One region of the Vibrio sp. SCSIO 43136 genome, then DNA from elsewhere that is predicted to be linked to it. Evidence: predicted binding sites of a transcription regulator. Region 1 holds the regulator's gene; each other region holds the start of a gene.
The links. Region 1 encodes PurR, which represses purine synthesis genes. Its sites were predicted from a motif close to TNANGNAAACGTTTNCNTNA; they were not measured.
Positions count from the first base shown of each region.

Region 2: purM (phosphoribosylformylglycinamidine cyclo-ligase) is a predicted target of PurR. The motif match lies at 2,189-2,208, and genes of this name have one in related genera.
Region 3: J4N39_RS08355 (phosphoribosylaminoimidazolesuccinocarboxamide synthase) is a predicted target of PurR. The motif match lies at 2,861-2,880, and genes of this name have one in related genera.
Region 4: purE (5-(carboxyamino)imidazole ribonucleotide mutase) is a predicted target of PurR. The motif match lies at 2,795-2,814, and genes of this name have one in related genera.

Region 1 covers NZ_CP071848.1:1,160,633-1,165,674, reverse strand. Annotated here, with positions in the region: gene elyC (envelope biogenesis factor ElyC) at 1-466, shown strand, start outside; gene torR (two-component system response regulator TorR) at 562-1,275, opposite strand; gene torD (molecular chaperone TorD) at 1,509-2,156, shown strand; gene purR (HTH-type transcriptional repressor PurR) at 2,445-3,452, shown strand; cyclic di-GMP riboswitch class I at 3,616-3,708, shown strand; gene J4N39_RS05465 (TfoX/Sxy family DNA transformation protein) at 3,826-4,416, shown strand; gene J4N39_RS05460 (TVP38/TMEM64 family protein) at 4,575-5,042, shown strand, end outside.
Region 2 covers NZ_CP071848.1:757,747-762,788, reverse strand. Annotated here, with positions in the region: gene J4N39_RS03710 (uracil-xanthine permease family protein) at 149-1,414, shown strand; gene upp (uracil phosphoribosyltransferase) at 1,478-2,104, opposite strand; gene purM (phosphoribosylformylglycinamidine cyclo-ligase) at 2,272-3,312, shown strand; gene purN (phosphoribosylglycinamide formyltransferase) at 3,317-3,958, shown strand; gene J4N39_RS03690 (class II glutamine amidotransferase) at 4,011-4,853, opposite strand; gene lpcA (D-sedoheptulose 7-phosphate isomerase) at 4,887-5,042, opposite strand, start outside.
Region 3 covers NZ_CP071848.1:1,784,992-1,790,033, forward strand. Annotated here, with positions in the region: gene J4N39_RS08335 (DUF2786 domain-containing protein) at 1-639, shown strand, start outside; gene J4N39_RS08340 (DnaJ domain-containing protein) at 735-1,799, shown strand; gene J4N39_RS08345 (hypothetical protein) at 1,919-2,107, shown strand; gene J4N39_RS08350 (SulA-like leucine-rich domain-containing protein) at 2,369-2,806, shown strand; gene J4N39_RS08355 (phosphoribosylaminoimidazolesuccinocarboxamide synthase) at 3,013-4,116, shown strand; gene J4N39_RS08360 (transporter) at 4,186-4,566, opposite strand.
Region 4 covers NZ_CP071848.1:32,434-37,475, forward strand. Annotated here, with positions in the region: gene dprA (DNA-processing protein DprA) at 1-25, shown strand, start outside; gene J4N39_RS00145 (DUF494 family protein) at 28-501, shown strand; gene J4N39_RS00150 (DNA topoisomerase family protein) at 502-1,062, shown strand; gene J4N39_RS00155 (5-(carboxyamino)imidazole ribonucleotide synthase) at 1,123-2,235, opposite strand; gene purE (5-(carboxyamino)imidazole ribonucleotide mutase) at 2,240-2,725, opposite strand; gene tsaC (L-threonylcarbamoyladenylate synthase type 1 TsaC) at 2,920-3,477, shown strand; gene hemF (oxygen-dependent coproporphyrinogen oxidase) at 3,563-4,477, shown strand; gene aroE (shikimate dehydrogenase) at 4,552-5,042, shown strand, end outside.

The DNA of each region.
Region 1 (5,042 bases):
ACTTTACCCAGAAGCGAAACTGATTTTATCTGGCTATGGCGGTGGCACCGAAGTAAGTAACGCCCGCATGATGGCAAAAGTGGCGCTCGCTCTAGGCGTAGCTAAATCTGACATCATTTTGCTAGAAACGGCCAAAGACACTTGGGAAGAAGCCAGGCAAGCGGCAGTATTTGTTGCAGACAAGGAGCTGGTTTTAGTGACCTCTGCCAGTCACATGCAGCGCGCTCTAGAGGAATTTAAAGATGCAGGTCTTAGCCCAATGCCAGCACCAACCAACTTCCTCGCCAATGATGCTGTTCAACAGCCTTGGAATAAGTATCGACCACAAGCACAATACTTGGAATGGACAGAAAAATATTGGCATGAACAGCTAGGCATGTGGTGGCAAACCCTGCGTGACTACATCTCTGACACCCACACCTCCGCCAACAACGACGAACCTGCCGCCGTCACTCAAGTAGAATAACCCCTAAAAACAAGTAAGAGGAGCCCGAGCTCCTCTTACGCTATTCGCAGTATACCAAACACCCTTTCCCGATTACCCTTTACCGCTCGCCGAACTCACTCCCCAGCAAACATATAACCTTCCCCATGTATAGTCACAAAGATCTGTGGGTTTTTAGGATCATGTTCCATCTTGGCACGCATGCGACGAATCAAGACATCGATGGTTCGGTCGTTTGGTGCATCCACTCGGTGGCTGATCATGTTGAGAATTCGCTCGCGGCTTAGCACTTTATTAGGCTGCGATGAAAGCGCTACTAATAACTCATACTCTGCCTTAGTCAATTTGACAGGTTCGCCATCTCGGCTTAGAGCTCGGCGCTGAATATCAAAACTCCACTCGCCAAAGCGGATCAATTGGCCCGCTTCTTCTTTGATGTGTTCTTTACTGCTTGCTTCAGCGACCAGAGAGATGCGCCACAATAGGTTCTTAACTCTCACCAATAACTCTCGCAGCTCAAAAGGTTTGGTCACGTAATCATCTGCACCCATCTCCAAGCCGACAATTTTATCGATACTGTCAGTGCGGCCAGTCACCAAGATGATGCCAATGTCCGATTGGCTTCTTAGCTCTCGGGTTAGCATCAAACCATCTTCATTCGGAAGGTTAATGTCGAGCATGACCAAGTCGATGCTGTTGGTTGCAAGCACCTCACGCATCTGTTCCCCGCTTTCTGCTTCGCTGACTTGATAGCCTTCTTTTTGAAAATATCCCGCCAACTTGCTGCGGGTAACAATGTCGTCTTCTACAACTAAAATATGATGGCTCATCGGTACCACTTATATATTTCTAATCTCATTATTATTCTATTCACAATCGGTTACATTTCTAGCCAAGCGACGAAAAATCCTCTGAATTCGACACTTTTATTGATATGAAACAACTGAAAACGGCTGGGTTAACAGTCCTTCATAAGCTGTTATTTTTTGTCTTAATTTGTGCGGATGCTGTTCATTTTGATGCGCTATAATCGTTGCATCAATGCCTTAGGAGCTAAGCTATCATGCAAGAAACCAAACAATTTAATGAAAAGCGTGCCGAAATTTATTGGTGGCTATCAAGCCTATTTGCTGCTGAACTGACAGACAAAGAACTTGATGCCTACCACAGCGCGGACATTCGCGCCTTTATTCAAGGTCTGGCAAGCAACGACAAGCTTAGCACGTCTGCAAGCGCACTGATTGACTGCCTGAATAAATTGCAAGACAGAGAAGATGCACAACTTGAGTTGGCCGCTGACTTTTGTGACCTGTTTCTTACCTCAGATAAAGGCGGTGCACTGCCTTACGCCTCAATCTATGTCGGGAAATCTGGTCTGCTCAATGACGTTCCTGCACAAGAAATGGCGGCATTGATGAATGAAAAAGGCATTGGTATGCAGGAGGGCTTCAACGAGCCTGCAGACCACTTAGCCGTCGAACTCGACTTTTTGGGCAATCTCATCATTCAATCTAACCAAATCGAAGACGAAGACGCATTCGAACAAGCGCTCGCCGAGCAAAAAGAGTTTATTAATAACAAGTTACTTAACTGGCTGCCTAAGTTTGTAAAAGCATGCAAAGACAACGACGAGTATGGATTTTACGCCGCAGTTTCTACGCTATTAATTGACTTTTTGGCGTTAGATAGCCAATACCTATCGGGTGAGTAGCGTCTTGTTCGGTGTATCAAATCTAGAAAAAATTATAATATTGTGTGAGCTGTAAATAAGTAATCAGCATATTAGTGATTGTCAGCCCCCAAATATGGGGCTAAAATTGTGAACGCAAACGATAAAAAAATGATTTCTAGATGAAAACAACGTAAACCGCTGTTCATAGGCGGTTTTTGTGTTTTTGGTACATGTGATTCTAGCGATGAGCCATAGCTAACCATTCGGTGCGTTTTTGGCGTAAACCCATGACAAACCATCGCTCATTCGCTAACTCAGGATAACCTTATGGCCACTATTAAAGATGTTGCGCGTCTTGCTGGAGTTTCTACCACGACGGTTTCGCACGTAATTAATAAAACTCGCTTTGTTGCTGAAGCTACTCAAGAGAAAGTAAACAAAGCGGTTAAAGAACTTAACTATGCCCCAAGTGCGGTTGCTCGTAGTTTGAAATGTAACTCGACTCGTACCATTGGCATGCTGGTAACCCAATCCACTAACCCATTTTTCAGTGAAGTTGTCGACGGTGTAGAAAGCTATTGTTACCGTCAAGGCTACACTTTGATCCTATGTAATACTGGTGGTATCTACGAAAAGCAGCGTGACTATATTCGCATGCTAGCGGAGAAACGCGTCGATGGCATCTTGGTGATGTGTTCAGATTTGACAGAAGAGTTGCATCAAATGCTCGATTCGCACGCCGACATCCCTAAAGTGGTGATGGACTGGGGCCCAGAAAGCTCTGGTGCAGATAAGATCATTGATAACTCTGAAGAAGGGGGTTATCTAGCGACGCAATACCTGATCGAAAATGGCCACACCAACATCATGTGCCTATCAGGCCACTTAGAAAAAGCGGCTTGTAAAGAGCGCATCGCAGGCTTTCGTCGTGCGATGGACAAAGCGGGCCTGCCAAGCGATGACAGCAAGATCATTGAAGGTAACTTCGAGTGTGACACCGCGGTGCTGGCTGCCGATAAGATTATTGCTATGGGTGAAGAGCGCCCAACAGCGGTATTCTGTTTTAACGACACAATGGCATTGGGCTTGATGAGCCGCCTCCAAGAGAAAGGCATTAAAGTGCCTGAAGACGTGTCTGTGATCGGTTACGACAACATCGACCTTTCTGGTTACTTCTCGCCACCTTTGACTACGGTTCACCAACCAAAACGTCGTGTTGGTAAGACGGCATTTGAACTGCTACTTCAGCGAATCAAAGACAAAGAGCACGAGCGTCGAGTTTTCGAAATGCAACCAGAACTCGTAGAACGAAAATCAGTTCAGAAATTGAACTAAGATCTCGAAAACCTAAGTGAAACAAAGCACGCATCAAGCGTGCTTTTATTTGAATCAAGATCACATTAAGGAGAGCTAATTGTGATGTTTATTCCGCCTTTTCACTATGATTTGACTAAGTCAGGTGCAATTTAACTGACTTCGTTACATTGGATATATCGTGTCACGCACAGGGCAAACCATTTGAAAAAATGGGACGCAAAGCTTCCGGCCTAACTCAAACGGATTTGTTTGAAATGGTAGCGGGGTTGCCGATGGCAAATATGCAAACCTTCCTACAAGTGTTTGAATGAACACTCTTAGATGTGCATCGATTTGCTAATTTCTCGGACCTGAAATTTAGTGGCTTAACTTCTAAACCGAGACTCACAGCATGGATAAACCAGTTTTAAAAGACTCGCTGAGATTATTCGAAGCGTTAGGGACAATAAAGTCTCGCTCAATGTTTGGCGGATTTGGCGTGTTTGCCGATGAAGTCATGTTCGCACTTGTGGTAGGTGAAACCCTCTACATTCGAGCAGACAGCGTCAAAGCACAATACTATCGTGAACAAGGCCTTGAGCCCTACGTATACAAAAAGCGCGGCTTTCCTGTCGTGACCAAATATTTTGCCGTGCCTCAAGAGCAGTGGCAGAATCCGAGCGATATATTCGCAGAAGCAACACACGCACTCTCCATTGCTCGTCAAGAAAAGCAGCAACAAGCTCAAGCTAAACCGACACGCCTTAAAGATTTACCCAATTTACGGTTGGCTTCTGAACGCATGCTGAAAAAAGCGGGCATCAACAGTGTTGAAGAGTTGCATCGCCAAGGCGCAGCGAAAGCTTACTTAGCCATTCGCGCCAGTCAATCGACCGCACCAGGACACGAATTACTGTGGGCACTCGAAGGGGCGATTAAAGGAAGCCATTGGTCGGTAGTTCCTCAAGCACGCCGTGATGAGCTACTACAACAAATCAACTAACTGTTTCCTTCAAGGGCTAACGGTCAACTGTTAGCCCTTTTGCTATCTGTCTGAATTTATTATAGCTACTCGTTCTATTTAGCTTGAAAGAAAAAATCCTATTTCCCTGTCATACTGTTTAATAGAATTTGAAAGGGAAGCTCATCATGAAACTCGCCATCAACAAAAAACTGATCTTAGGTGTGGTGTTACTTGGCACCATAATTTTCCTTGGTATCAAGTTTGGCCCATTACTGACACTAGACAACGCCAAAGCACAACAAGCGCAATTAAGTGCCTTTATCCAAGAAAACTTCTTGATCGCTGCTGGCAGCTATTTCTTTGCTTATGTGGCTATCACTGCCCTTTCAATTCCCGGCGCAGCTGTGGTGACTTTGCTCGCAGGAGCGCTGTTTGGTTTTGGAACTGGCTTACTGCTGGTTTCCTTTGCCAGCACACTAGGGGCAACATTGGCCTTTTTAAGTAGTCGTTACTTGCTAAAAGATTGGGTTCAGGAGAAGTTTGGCAGCAAACTTGATGCGATTAATAAAGGGGTTGAGCGAGATGGCGCTTTTTATCTCTTCTCGTTACGTCTGATCCCTGTATTTCCATTCTTCCTGATTAACTTGGTGATGGGACTGACACCT
Region 2 (5,042 bases), 400 kb from region 1:
GGGTTTGCAAACAAATGACACCACCATCAAAAATAATTCATTTATCTTATTGCTGTTAAAATCATTTGCTTGATCTATATCGAGTACGCAATCGATTGCTAAATGATAAACTCCAGCCGATTTTATTGACTAGACACGGATTAAGTTTATGAAAAACATACTTCAAGGCACTCAAATGCTGTTTGTTGCATTTGGTGCACTGGTATTGGTCCCACTATTAACGGGCTTGGACCCAAGCGTTGCATTGTTTGGTGCTGGGGTCGGCACCTTGATCTTTCAGGTGATCACTCGTCGTAGCGTGCCAATTTTCCTTGCCTCCTCTTTTGCTTTCATCGCACCTATCATGTACGGCGTTCAAACTTGGGGCATCGCCTCGACCATGGGTGGTTTGATGGCCGCAGGTTTTGTCTACGTACTGCTTGGTGCGGTGATCAAAGCTAAAGGTGTCGCCATCATCCATAAATTGCTACCACCTGTTGTGGTTGGCCCTGTCATCATGGTGATTGGCTTAGGACTTGCGCCCGTAGCGGTGAACATGGCGCTAGGTAAAACTGGTGACGGCGCTGTTCAATTGGTGGATGGCACTGCTGCGTTAGTGATAGCTTGTGCATCGCTAGCCACGACTATCGGTTTGAGTGTATTTGCCAAAGGCTTTTTGAAACTGCTGCCTATCTTTGGCGGTATTTGTGTAGGTTATGCTCTGAGTTTGGCTTACGGTGTGGTCGACTTCACTCCAGTAGCACAAGCGGCATGGCTGTCACTACCAAACTTTACTTTCCCAGAATTTAACATCAACGCGATCTTATTTATGATCCCGGTAGCCATTGCCCCTGCGGTTGAGCACGTTGGCGATATGCTGGCAATTTCAAACGTCACCAACAAAGATTACCTAAAGAAACCGGGGCTTCATCGTACTATTACTGGTGACGGTGTCGCTACAATGGCCGCTTCAATGGTGGGTGCGCCGCCAAACACAACTTACTCAGAAGTGACAGGCGCTGTGATGCTAACCAAAGCCTTCAATCCAGTGATCATGACATGGGCGGCAGTGACTGCAATCGTGCTCGCTTTGGTTGGTAAACTAGGTGCGCTGCTTCAGACCATTCCTGTTCCTGTCATGGGCGGCATCATGATCTTACTGTTTGGCTCTATTGCAACCGTAGGTCTGAATACCTTAATCAAAAACCATGTTGATCTGCACAAATCTCGTAACTTGGTGATCGTTGCTGTCACTCTCGTGTTTGGTATTGGCGGCATGGCGTTTGGCATTGGTGACTTTAGCCTTCAAGGGGTGAGCTTGTGCGGTATTGTGGCAATTGCACTTAATCTCATCTTGCCAGATGACCTTGGTGAAAACCATGTCGTAGATAATGCACAAATGGAAGAGAGTGAGCCAAAACAAGAAAATGCTTAACTTTTCGAAACAATAAAAAAAGAGGGAAGCCATGGCTTCCCTCTTTTTCAATCTGGCGACGGTTTACTTAGTACCGAAGATCTTATCACCCGCGTCACCAAGACCAGGAACGATGTAACCTTTATCGTTTAGTTTCTCATCGATTGCAGCCGTGTACATTTCAATGTCTGGATGTGCTTTTTCAAGCGCCTCAATGCCTTCTGGTGCAGCCACTAACACCAACACTTTAATGTGCTTACAGCCTTTTTCTTTCAGTAGGTCGATGGTTGCAATCATAGAACCACCAGTTGCTAACATTGGGTCAACCACCAGCGCAATACGCTCATCGATGTTAGATGCAAGCTTGTTGAAGTATGGCACAGGTTCCAGTGTTTCTTCGTCACGGTAGATGCCCACCACACTGATACGAGCACTTGGCATGTGCTCCATCACACCATCCATCATGCCCAGACCTGCACGTAGGATTGGCACCACAGTAACTTTTTTACCTTTGATTTGGTCAATTTCAACTGGGCCATTCCAACCTTCGATGGTGACACGCTCAGTTTCGAAATCTGCCGTTGCCTCGTACGTTAACAGGCTTCCCACCTCTGTTGCCAGCTCGCGAAAGCGCTTGGTGCTGATGTCACCTTCTCTCATTAAACCCAGTTTGTGTTTAACTAGCGGGTGTTTCACTTCAACAACTTTCATTTCCTACTCCGAGATTTTTATATAAACCGTCTGATTATACATGCTATTCAATTAATTTTCTGGATGTATGGCATAGAAAAATAATCACGCAAACGTTTTCCTTTTCTGGGCAACCCCTGTTAGAATACCCGCGTTTTTCACATCCAACCTATGACGAGGACATCCCCGTGAGTGGTAACAACTCTTCTCTTAGTTATAAAGACGCTGGTGTAGATATCGATGCTGGCAACGCACTTGTAGACCGTATTAAAGGTGCTGTAAAGCGCACTCGTCGCCCAGAAGTAATGGGTGGTATCGGTGGTTTTGGTGCGCTATGTGAGCTACCAACTAACTACAAGCAACCTGTTCTAGTTTCAGGTACAGACGGTGTAGGTACTAAGCTACGCCTTGCTCTGGATATGAAAAAACATGACACCATCGGCATCGACCTTGTTGCTATGTGTGTGAACGATCTAATCGTTCAAGGTGCAGAACCTCTTTTCTTCCTAGATTACTACGCAACAGGCAAACTAGATGTTGATACTGCGGCTGACGTAGTTTCTGGTATTGCTGAAGGCTGTGTTCAATCTGGCTGTTCTCTAATCGGTGGTGAAACTGCTGAAATGCCTGGCATGTACGAAGGCGAAGACTACGATGTAGCTGGCTTCTGTGTAGGTGTTGTTGAGAAAGAAGAAATCATCGACGGTACTAAAGTTGCTGCTGGTGATGCACTAATTGCTGTTGGCTCAAGTGGCCCACACTCAAACGGTTACTCGCTAATCCGTAAAATCCTAGAAGTTTCTAACGCTGACCTAAGTGAAGAGCTAAACGGCCGCACTATCGGTGAGCAACTACTAGAACCAACTCGCATCTACATTAAGTCTGCACTTAAGATGATTGCTGAGCACGATATCCACGCTATCTCGCACATCACTGGCGGTGGTTTCTGGGAAAACATCCCTCGCGTACTACCTGAAGGCACTAAAGCAGTTATCGACGGTAACAGCTGGGAATGGCCTGCGATCTTCTCTTGGCTACAAGAGAAAGGTAACGTTGAGACTCACGAAATGTACCGTACCTTCAACTGTGGTGTTGGCCTAGTTGTTGCTCTTCCTAAAGAGCAAGCAGACGCTGCAGTAGCGCTTCTAAACGCTGAAGGCGAAAACGCTTGGGTTATCGGTGAAATCGCTGCTGCGAATGGCGAAGAAGAACAAGTAGAGATCCGCTAATTCCATGAAAAATATCGTTGTCTTAATTTCTGGTAACGGTTCAAACTTGCAGGCAGTCATTGACGCCTGCGAGTCTGGGCAGATATCAGGCCAAGTCAGCGCCGTTTTTTCAAACCAAGCGGACGCTTATGGATTAGAGCGAGCAAAACAAAGTGGCATTGATGCCCATTTTGCCAACCCAAAGGACTTTGCCAATCGTGATCAATTTGACGCAGACCTTATGCGTCAAATCGATGCCTACCAGCCAGACCTCATTGTTCTAGCCGGTTACATGCGAATCTTGTCAGCGGACTTTGTTCGACACTACCTAGGTAAGATGGTGAATATTCACCCTTCCCTGCTGCCCAAGTACCCAGGTCTTCATACCCACCAACGTGCAATTGAAGAAAAAGACCAAGAGCATGGCGCAAGCGTGCATTTTGTCACTGAAGAACTTGATGGTGGCCCGGTAATATTGCAAGCCAAAGTCCCAGTATTTGAAGATGATACTCCTGAGCTACTGGCTGAGCGAGTTCAAACTCAAGAACACAACATCTACCCTATGGTAGTGAAATGGTTTGTTGAAGAGCGTCTAGTGATGGACAAAGATGAACAAGCTGTGTTGGATGGAAATATCCTACCCAAGCAAGGTTATGCACAAGACTGATTAATAAAAAGGAGGCTTAAGCCTCCTTTTTTGATCTTCTATATTGCTCTCACTAAAGAGGCTGCGTTGGTGCTTGCGACTTTACTTTCTTAGGCGGGTAAGCAACGTGCGCCAGTTCTTCGTGGTTGCACTCGATAAGCTCACCAAAATGGAACAGGCAATACTCTCCCGGCTTCATCCGCTTCCACTCTTCATTGTCAGTCAATGGCTGAGTGGCGATCACTGTCACCACATCGTTCGGCGTGGTTTCTTGTTGAAAATCGATCGTCACATCTTCATCTATCAAGCTCGCTTCACCAAATGGCGCACAACGAGTGATCCAATAAAGGTGGTTGGTGCAGTAACTCATTACGTAATCACCATCGCTGAGCAGCATGTTAAACACACCAAGCTTCATTAGTTCATCACTTAACGTGCGAATATAGCGAAACACCAGCAGCATATCGGTGGGTGGAGTAGGAAATTTCTGCTCTAGTTTGCACAGCAGCCAACAAAAGGCCAGTTCACTGTCAGTCTGTCCCACAGGACGGAAGATGCCTGTCGCCATGCCTTCATAGCCTGTCAGCTGACCATTGTGGGCAAAGGTCCAATAACGCCCCCATAACTCACGGGTAAATGGGTGAGTATTTTCAAGGTTGACTTTGCCACGGTTTGCCTGACGAATATGGCTAATCACTGCGCAGCTTTTGATTGGGTAGTTTTGCACTAGCTCAGCAATTTTTGAATCGCAGCTTGGGTTGGGATCTTTGAAATTTCGAAAGCCTTTGCCTTCGTAAAAGGTGATCCCCCAGCCATCACGATGAGGCCCAGTGTTACCACCGCGCTGCATCAGACCCGTAAAACTAAAACAAATGTCGGTTGGCACGTTGGCGCTCATTCCGAGCAATTCACACATCTTCCCTGATTCTCCCTTCTTAAAGACCTGACGTTATTCCATCTCTTTTTCGATCAATTGAATCACGATGTGAATGATCTTGATGTGAACTTCTTGAATACGGTCTGCATAACCAAAGTGAGGGACACGAATTTCGATATCCGCCAAGCCTGCCATTTTACCACCATCTTTACCCGTTAGGGCGATGGT
Region 3 (5,042 bases), 620 kb from region 1:
CTAGGCAACTCAGCAAACGTCAACGAAGCCGCTAACGCAATTCGTATGGCGCATCGCTTGATGCTCAAATATGGTCTCGACAAAGACGATATTGAGTTCATCAAGATGGGGAAAACTCAATCGACACATCTATTGCCAGCAAACATCAGCTCCAACCTCTTGCGCATCATCCGAGGTATCAATACCAAATTTGGTGTTGAGGCAGTGCTGCTTAATCATAAAGGGCTCAAACGTCTTGAATTCATTGGTGAAGCCGATCGCGCCATCTTTGCCGCTTTTGCGTTTGATATCATTTATCGTGAGATGAATGAGCAAACTGGCCAGTTCCGTAACAGCTTTGCAGGCAGTGGCACCAGTAGCACTGAAGTGACACGCCGAGTCGCCTCCTTCCTGTCCGGTTGGATAGAAGGTGCGCTGGAAAAGCTGCCAGAGATAGCCCCAGACGATGAGTCAAACAACAAAATCAATAACTACATTGATAAAGAGTTTAAGAACATCGACCGCGAAACCTTCAAGCAACAGCTTAAAGAAGCAATGAAGAACATCACTGCAGATTACGAAGTAGGCTTAAAAAAAGGCCGTCGTGTCTCGGTCAATCGACCTGTAGGTGGCACACAAGCGCCTAAAATGCTGCGTTAAACTGCCTCTTCAAAGTGATTTGCCCGATCTGTTTGATCCTTGCCCAAGCTTTACCCATAATATTGAAAAACCGTAATTTTTGAGCAAGGCATCCTGTGATCAACTTTCGAGCTATCTTCGCTCCTCTCATATTCAGCGTCTGTGTTGGTTTTTCTTTCAACGCAATCAGTGCCTCCATTGATGAGCTGACTGCATTAGCAGACAAACAAGACCCTATCGCTCAGTACTCGCTATCTCAGGCGTTTTTCTCAGGCAATGGTGTTGCAAAGGATTCTCAGCGTGCTGTTGAGTGGCTCAAACTGTCTGCGCAAAATGGGTACTCTCTCGCTCAGCTAAAACTCGGTTCGGCCTATGACAGTGGTATCGCAATCGAAGGTAATGTTGATCGCGCTATTTACTGGTATACCAAAGCAGCGACTCAAGGGTTGGCAAGAGCGCAATACAAGCTTGGCGTACTGTATGAAAATGAGTTTGAAGAAACCAGCCAGCTAAACGATCTCAAATTGGCGCAAACCTGGTTTAAAGTTGCGCAGGAAAACAACAGTGAGCAAGCACAAGATGCACTCTATCGTGTTCAAGAGCTTCTGTTTAACGCCCGCCGCGCCGAACAGTTAGGTCAGTTTAAACAGCTAGACACCAACTTTGAATCTGAGCAAAGCCGCTTGGAAGACCCGCAAGCTCCTCCAGTGCCTGCTCAACCACAGGTCCTCAATTGGCAAACGTATCTTAACCACCCCTATCTACCATATGCTCTCGGAGCGATTGCTGCACTGCTGGTATTAATAACTCTCATCGCCGCTTTAAAAAGATCCAAGAACAAACAGGGTGAGAAACAGCAGCAAGCCATGGCTAAAGCACAAGGCGATGCAACCAAACTGCGCAAAGAGCTAGAAAAAGCCCACAAACAGCTTTTAAGCCAAAATGTGCAGATCCAAAAGTTCAAAAATGACCAGCAAAACCAGAGTATCGCTTTGGCTTGTGCCTTTCTTGGTTTCAATCCGAATAAGCTGCCTACCGATGATGTGATCAAGCAGCGTTACAAAAAACTGAGCCGTGTTTACCACCCAGATACCAATGGCAGCCAAGAAGATATGAAGAAACTCAATGCCGCATTAAAGATCGTGGTCGCACAACGCAAAAAATCCGTAACAAATAATTAACATTGCACTTTTGGCAGTGTAATATAGTTGGACTGAATCCAATGCATTCTTTCTTATGTCATTGGTGATAATAAGCTGCGTAGCAGTAAAATAATAAAAGTCCGAGGAGACTCATCTCTATGTATACCATTGAAGGGATTTGTGACTGGTGTAAACAACCAGGCATGTTAACCCGCCATCAGTATGTTGATGGCAAATCACACTGTTCTTGCCATCACTGTAATGACCTAGCCAAACTCGATGTCAGAATGTTCAACCAAGCCGAACTCGAGCAAAGACAACAAGAACAATCAGCCAGTATGAAATAGTCACCAGAATTACTGTATAAAACCCCTGTATAGATAGCGCTCTATACAGGGGTTTTGTCATTTAAGCGCCATATACACTCTTTTTGATGTGAAACAGGTCATGTTTCCTAGAATACACTCAAAACAAGAATATCATTTAAAAACAATGAATTAACCAACAACACTGTATAAAAAACCAATATTTATTAATACTTCTGCTTGCAAAATGTCCAATCTGGATATACTGTTTACTTATACAGTATGTATAAAGGAACAGTAACTATGTACTCGAAAGTCGAAAGCACAGCAACTCAGTCAACCTATCAATCAGCGAACCTAGCTTCGCTTGAACAACGCATGCCTGCGGCTCAACAGCCTAGTCACAATAGCGAGACTCTAGTCAATCACCTTGCTCGACTTTCGCACAAATCTAAGTGGATCTATTTCACTGCTCAGTGTCAGCGCCCTAAACAAGGTTGGGCTAAGTACGCTCGATTTACGACCTCTCGCCTTATTCACTTAATGCCCTCTCGTCATCTCACTGAGAAAGAAGTGATCATTAAGGCACTGCAATCTGGCAATGCAAGTGCCGTGGTTGCGAGCGAACGGTTCTCACTGATCGACAAACGCCACCTGAAGCAGCGTGCCAATCAACTAGGGTGTGAGCTGTACTTTGCAGATGAACTCAAACTCGTCCCTAGCTACTCGCAATACCACTAAGTGAGTTCAGTTTAGCCAATACCTCAGGCGATAATTGGTGAAATAGAAACCACTCATAGCAAACGTTTGCTTTTTCTCTGGAAGACTAATTTAGTTCTGGTATCATGCGCTGCATTCCCTGCGCCCTCTTCGAGCTTTAGCATTAGGTCTTGGTTTGAAGGGAGCGCTTGTCTGATCTGACGTTTATATATCATAGGAATGTTGCGATGAGCCTTGCTGATCAAGTTCTAGCAGTCAACGATGACCTGCCAATCCGTACCAATAAACCTGTTCATAGCGGCAAAGTACGCTCCGTCTACTGGCTAACTGAAGAAGATAGCCGTCGCCTGATCCAAGAGAAAGGCTATGATGTAGCTGAAGATGCACCGCTTGCAATTATGGTCATCAGTGACCGAATCTCAGCATTTGATTGCATCTGGCACGGTGAAGGTGGTCTTAAAGGTGTTCCGGGTAAAGGCGCTGCGCTAAATGCCATTTCTAACCACTGGTTCAAGTTGTTTAAAGACAGCGGTCTTGCTGACAGCCACATCCTAGATATTCCACACCCATTTGTATGGATCGTTCAAAAAGCTAAACCTGTGATGATCGAAGCGATTTGTCGTCAGTACATCACTGGATCTATGTGGCGTTCGTATGAGAAAGGCGAGCGTGAATTCTGTGGTATCGAAATGCCTGAAGGTCTTGAAAAAGACAAGATGTTGCCTGAGATGCTTATTACCCCTTCTACCAAAGGTATCCTTAAAGGCATCCCTGGTGTACCAGAGGCTGACGACGTGAACATCACTCGTCGCAACATCGAAGACAATTTTGCAGCATTCAACTTCACTAAAGCGTCAGACATCGATCTGTATGAGAAACTACTCAAAGAAGGCTTTGGCGTGATCAGCGAAGCGCTGGACAAAGTTGGCCAAATGTTTGTCGACACCAAGTTTGAGTTTGGTTATGTCAACGACGCAAAAGGCAACGAGAAACTTATCTACATGGATGAAGTGGGCACTCCTGATTCATCACGTATGTGGGATAAAGACGAATACCAAAACGGTAATATCGTTGAAAACTCGAAAGAAGGTTTCCGTCAGTTCCTACTAAACCACTTCCCTGATCCAGACATTCTGCTTAATAAAGAGCGTATGGATGAGCGTGAGGCACTTGCTCGCAACAATGAGTTGCCAGAATCGGCACTGATGCAGGTTTCTAAAACTTACCTAAACATCGCTGAAAAAGTGACGGGTGCGAAAATTGAACTGAGCGCCAACCCGAAAGCAGAGATCATCGAGATCTTGAAGCGTGATTACGGATTGATTGACTAACGTGAGTTAGGGCGTGTTGACATTAAAAAAGGAGGCGAAAGCCTCCTTTTTTGTAGCAATCAGACTCCATCACAACAAGGTGACTTGAAAATCATCCTCCCCGACGCCTTCAAATTTGCACTGGGTTTTATCGCCAATACGCTCAAACTGCTGAGGGTCTAATTCATAAGGCATTTTCACAGTAAGTTGCGAAATCCCCTGCGCTCGAGCCAGTTCTACAAGACGTGCGATATTGGACTCATCACTACATTGAGCAGATAGGGAGTTGAGGGCTTGCTCCCATAGCTTATCTTCCGGTGTTTTGAGCTCATCGACTTGGTCACGCCACACTGTTCCAAACACAGGAGCAATTGATTGTAGCGCCTCCATAAAAGTCCATTTCTTTTTGCAGCTAGCACCAAGAAAGCTGGTGTAGTCAAAGGTTATTCCATTTGAATGCTGGTGTACCATTCTGCCTCCCGACATATAGGAAATATGGGACTCTATGTCATACCAATCCAACTAATTATCTGATCAGCCTAGCTAGTCCATATTTCCTCTAGCCGCGTCAGAAATCGTATCCCTAGTCCCAGCTAGGCATAAGATTTCTTCCTTGCTAGACAAAATCTGTCCGTCGCTATGCAAGATCAGATAATTAGCCGTATTGGTATTTATTTTTATCTTGAGTTCCATGCATCACATAAGAATATACATACGCCCGAAACATTACTTTATGAGTGGTTAGAAAATATTCTCGTAACGTTTTAAATGGGCACTTTGGTTTGCAATATCTACTATTGAACAGCTCGGCCCATATATCAATATGATATAAGACATCGGTCTTTTATGACGCTTTTATCGTACGAAAGGGCATAAACAGCGCAAATAGTTAACAGCATGCATACAGCATTGAAATCTGTATATATATTTTCGCTAATAAAAAAATC
Region 4 (5,042 bases), 1.1 Mb from region 1:
CTATATTCGAAAGGGGAGGGGCTAGCTATGATGGATATTCTGATGTATCTATTCGAGACATACATCCACAGCGATGTGGAGCTGAATGTCGACCAAGATGAGCTGGAAGATGAGCTTAAACGCGCTGGTTTCCACCAAGATGAAATTTACAAAGCCCTGAATTGGTTAGAAGAGTTGGCTGCATTGCAGCAAACCGATGCTCAATCTGCCATTGCAACGGGGTCGTCGACTTCGACACGTATTTATACCGATAAAGAGTGCATGCGCCTAGATATTGAGTGTCGTGGCTTTTTGTTGTTCTTAGAGCAGGTCAAAGTGCTGACGAACGAAACTCGTGAGTTAGTCCTAGACCGAGTCATGGGATTGGAAACACAGGACTTCCAACTCGATGATCTAAAGTGGATTGTATTGTTGGTGTTGTTTAATGTACCTGGCAATGAAAATGCGTACACCCAGATGGAAGAGTTGTTGTACACCACAGAAACTGGAGTGCTGCATTAATTGAGCGGTAAAATCGATCACAGCCTATTTTCGGCTCATGAACACGCACTAGAGAGCCAAGATTGCCCCCAGTGTGATGGTAAGTTGAGCCTGAAACATGGCAAGCACGGCCCATTTCTTGGCTGTGGAAACTACCCAAGTTGTGACTATATTCAGCCCCTGCATCAAAATGATGGTCACGTGGTCAAAGAACTTGGTGTTCCATGTCCAGAGTGTGGTAACGAACTCCTGCTTCGCCAAGGCCGCTACGGTATGTTCATTGGATGCAGTGCTTATCCGCAGTGTCAGCACATCGAGTCTTTGGATCAGCCAACTGAAAAATCACAACTCGAGGTCGCTTGCCCTGAGTGTGGTAAAGGCCAATTAACCGAGCGTAAATCTCGTTATGGTAAAACTTTTTATGCTTGCGATCAGTACCCTAAATGCAAGTTTGCGGTCAATCACAAACCAATGCGTGGGGTCTGCTCGAAGTGCCAGTTCCCACTCTTAATTGAGAAGAAGCTCGCCAGTGGCATTAAGCTGCAATGTGCAGATCGTAAGTGTCAGCACACCCAAGCATAAAACCTGAAAAAAACGGCGCATCATTCGATGCGCCGTTTCTATATCATCTAAGTTATTTGCTTAGCGAGGCAGTGCCGGGAAAGCCTCGGCACTTAGTACCTGACCAAGCTCAAGCAGTGCTTGTTGTAGCGCTTGCTGACTATCCGCCGATACGTTGATATGCCCCATCTTACGACCAGGACGTTTATCTTTGCCGTACCAGTGGATATGACAGCTTGGCATTGCCAATACTTCTTCTGGCAGCGTGTCTTCACCGAGAATGTTCACCATCGCTGTTGGGCGTAGTAGACGAGTATCACCCAAAGGCATACCGCATACCGCACGTAGGTGGTTCTCAAACTGACAAACCGATGCGCCTTGTTGGCTCCAGTGACCCGAGTTGTGTACGCGCGGCGCAATCTCGTTAACCAGTAGCTCACCTTTTACATCGAAGAACTCAAGTGCAAGCACGCCAACATAATCGAGGCTTTCTGCTACCGCTGTGAACATCTGCTTCGCTTGTGCTTGCAGTGTTTCATCTTCAATAGCGGTTGATAGGCTTAGTACGCCATTGGTGTGTACGTTCTCAGCCAGCGGGTAAACCGCAATCTCGTCTTCTTGGTTGCGAGCACCGACCAGAGAAACCTCACGGCAGAAAGGCACAAACTCTTCAGCAACGATAGCTTGAGTTGGGGTGTCTGCAATGCACTGCGCCATTTCAGTCCAGATCTGATCCGCATCGGCAGCATCTTTTAGACGCCATTGACCTTTACCGTCGTAACCACCTAGAGCACTTTTCAGCACCATAGGGATGCCAACATGGGCAATCGCCTTATCGAAATCTTCACGAGTCTCGATCACTGCATACTTCGCATTCTTCACACCCGCATTATCGAGTAGTGCTTTTTCAATGCGGCGATCACCACCGGCTTTGATAGCGTCAGTGGTTGGGTAGAACTTGCCGCTCTTCTCACACACATCCAGCACATCGTGAGGGATATGTTCAAACTCAGCCGTGATCACATCAGCACTATCGATAGCGGCTTGCAGGCCGTTACCGATCACCTGCTGCGTCAGTGGGTGCACGATATTCTCGCTGCCCACATCAAATGCAGAGATCTTGATATTTAGTGGTGCGCCAGCAAGTGACATCATTCGAGCCAGCTGACCAGCACCTAGTACCAGCACGTGCATGGGATTAGTCCTCAGCTGGGTTTGGGTTCGCTAGAACCGTTTCAGTTTGCTCAGCGCGGAACGCTTCAACTTTTGCCATGATCGCTTCATCGTGCGTACCTAGGATCTGCGCCGCTAGGATACCTGCGTTTGCCGCACCTGCTTCACCGATAGCCAGAGTACCTACTGCGATGCCTTTAGGCATCTGTACGATAGATAGTAGAGAGTCCATGCCTTTAAGAGCACGAGACTGAACAGGAACACCAAGTACTGGTAGGCTAGTAAATGCTGCCGCCATACCTGGAAGGTGAGCTGCGCCGCCAGCACCAGCGATGATCACTTTAATGCCACGATCTTTTGCACCATTTGCGTAGTCAGCAAGCAGTTGTGGAGTACGGTGAGCAGAAACCACTTTTGTTTCGTACTCAACACCAAACTTGTCCAGCATGTCTGCTGCAAGTTTCATGGTAGGCCAGTCAGATTTAGAACCCATGATGATACCGACTTTCATCTCAAACTCCTTCAAAGCGTTAAATTGGATGCGCTGATAATTTGCGCGCATTATACGTAGATTTTGTGACAAGGAAAACGTTTGCGTGAGTGTCGGTTAAGATCTGACATATTTTATAAACAAATAGATTTAGTCAGCAGCGGAATTAGTTTGTACACTCTGGCCTGAAAATCATAGATAGATAGGAAGCCAGCGTGGAGAATTTTGAACAGGCACTGCGAGCACTGCAGCAAGGTGAAGTGATTGCCTACCCAACCGAAGGGGTTTTTGGTGTGGGTTGTGATCCAGATAATGCCCAAGCGGTGCAAAAGCTGTTGGCGGTAAAACAGCGACCAGTAGAAAAGGGGCTGATCTTGATTGCAGGCGACTATCAGCAACTGCTTCCTTATATCGATGAAAGTCAGCTGACTAAAGAGCAGCTCCAAGCCGTGCATGCCTCTTGGCCAGGGCCAGTCACTTGGATAATGCCGGCCAGTGATAAGGTTTCGAACTGGGTATCAGGCCAGTTTGACTCAATTGCAGTACGCGTAACAGACCACCCACTAGTACAGCAGGTGTGTTCAGCATTTGGAAAACCCATTACGTCAACCAGTGCTAACCTAACCGGACAGCCGCCATGTAAAACCAACCAAGAAGTAGAGCAACAGTTGGGCCACACCCAAGTCGTTTTGCTCCGAGGTGAGACGGGTGGTCGAGATAAACCAAGTGAAATAAAAGACGCAAAAACCGCACAAGTGTTGCGCCAAGGCTAGCGCCAATCGTTGAAATGAATTACAACATCTAGGGCGTGCTGAGTTTGATACTCAGCACGCCCTAATAATAAGGATAAAAGTAATTATGTCAGCCATAGATAAAGTCGCAGTAAAGCAGTTTCTGATGGAGCTGCAAGACCATATTTGCCATCAGCTTGAGCAAGCGGATGGCGAAGCAAAATTTGTAGAAGATGCTTGGCAGCGTGAACCTGGCGAGCGTCTTGGCGGTGGCGGCCGCACTCGAGTGATGAAAGAGGGGGCGGTATTTGAGCAAGGTGGCGTGAACTTCTCCCACGTTCAAGGCAAAGAAATGCCCGCTTCTGCCACTGCGCACCGACCTGAGCTCGCTGGCAGAAAGTTTGAAGCAATGGGCGTGTCTTTGGTCATACACCCCAACAATCCTTATGTGCCTACCTCTCATGCCAATGTTCGCTTCTTTATTGCTGAAAAAGAGGGAGAAGAGCCTATCTGGTGGTTTGGTGGTGGATTTGATCTCACGCCTTTTTATCCGTTTGAACAAGATTGCCAAAGCTGGCATGACACCGCCAAACAGATCTGTGCACCATTTGGTGACGACTTATATACCGAGCACAAAGAGTGGTGTGACCGATATTTTTATCTTCCACATCGAGAAGAAACACGTGGTGTCGGAGGTCTGTTCTTTGATGACTTGAATCAGTGGGAATTTGATAAGTGTTTTGACTATATGAAAGCGGTGGGTCAAGGTTATACCCAAGCTTATGTACCTATCGTCGAGCGCCGAAAAGCGATGGCGTTTGGAGAGCGAGAGCGTCAGTTCCAGCTATACCGTCGTGGTCGATATGTTGAATTCAACTTAGTATTAGATAGAGGCACTCTGTTTGGTCTACAAACAGGTGGTCGCACTGAGTCAATTTTGATGTCGATGCCGCCATTGGCCCGCTGGGAGTATAGTTACCAACCTGAAGCTGGCAGTGAAGAAGCGAAACTCTACGATTACCTAAAACCAATCAACTGGTAAGTCTTTTTTCCCTCTATATATAGTGATAGGGTCATGAGAGTGACCCTTTTATCGTTTATGGAGCAAACTAGGATATGGACCACCAAGTTGACAAATACGCCGTGTTCGGCAACCCGATCTCACAAAGTAAATCTCCCTTTATCCATACTCTGTTTGCACGCCAAACTAGTCAAAACCTTGAGTACACCGCATTAACAGCGCCACCAGAGGAGTTTGCTCCAGCAGCGAAAGCCTTTTTTACTCAAGGCGGTAAGGGCTGTAATATTACCGCTCCATTTAAAGAGCAGGCGTATCAATTTGCCGATCGCTTGACCGAGCGAGCTAAGCTTGCTGGAGCCGTGAACACCCTCAAAAAGCTTGATGATGGTGAGATCATTGGTGATACCACCGACGGTGCAGGTCTAGTTCAGGATCTGCTGGCGATGCAGGTACAACTCAAAGACGCTCGAATTTTGCTAATAGGTGCGGGTGGTGCAGCTCGAGGTGTTATCCAACCTCTACTTGAGCAAAATCCTAAACAACTAGTGATCACTAACCGCACTTTTGCCAAAGCGCAGACGCTTGC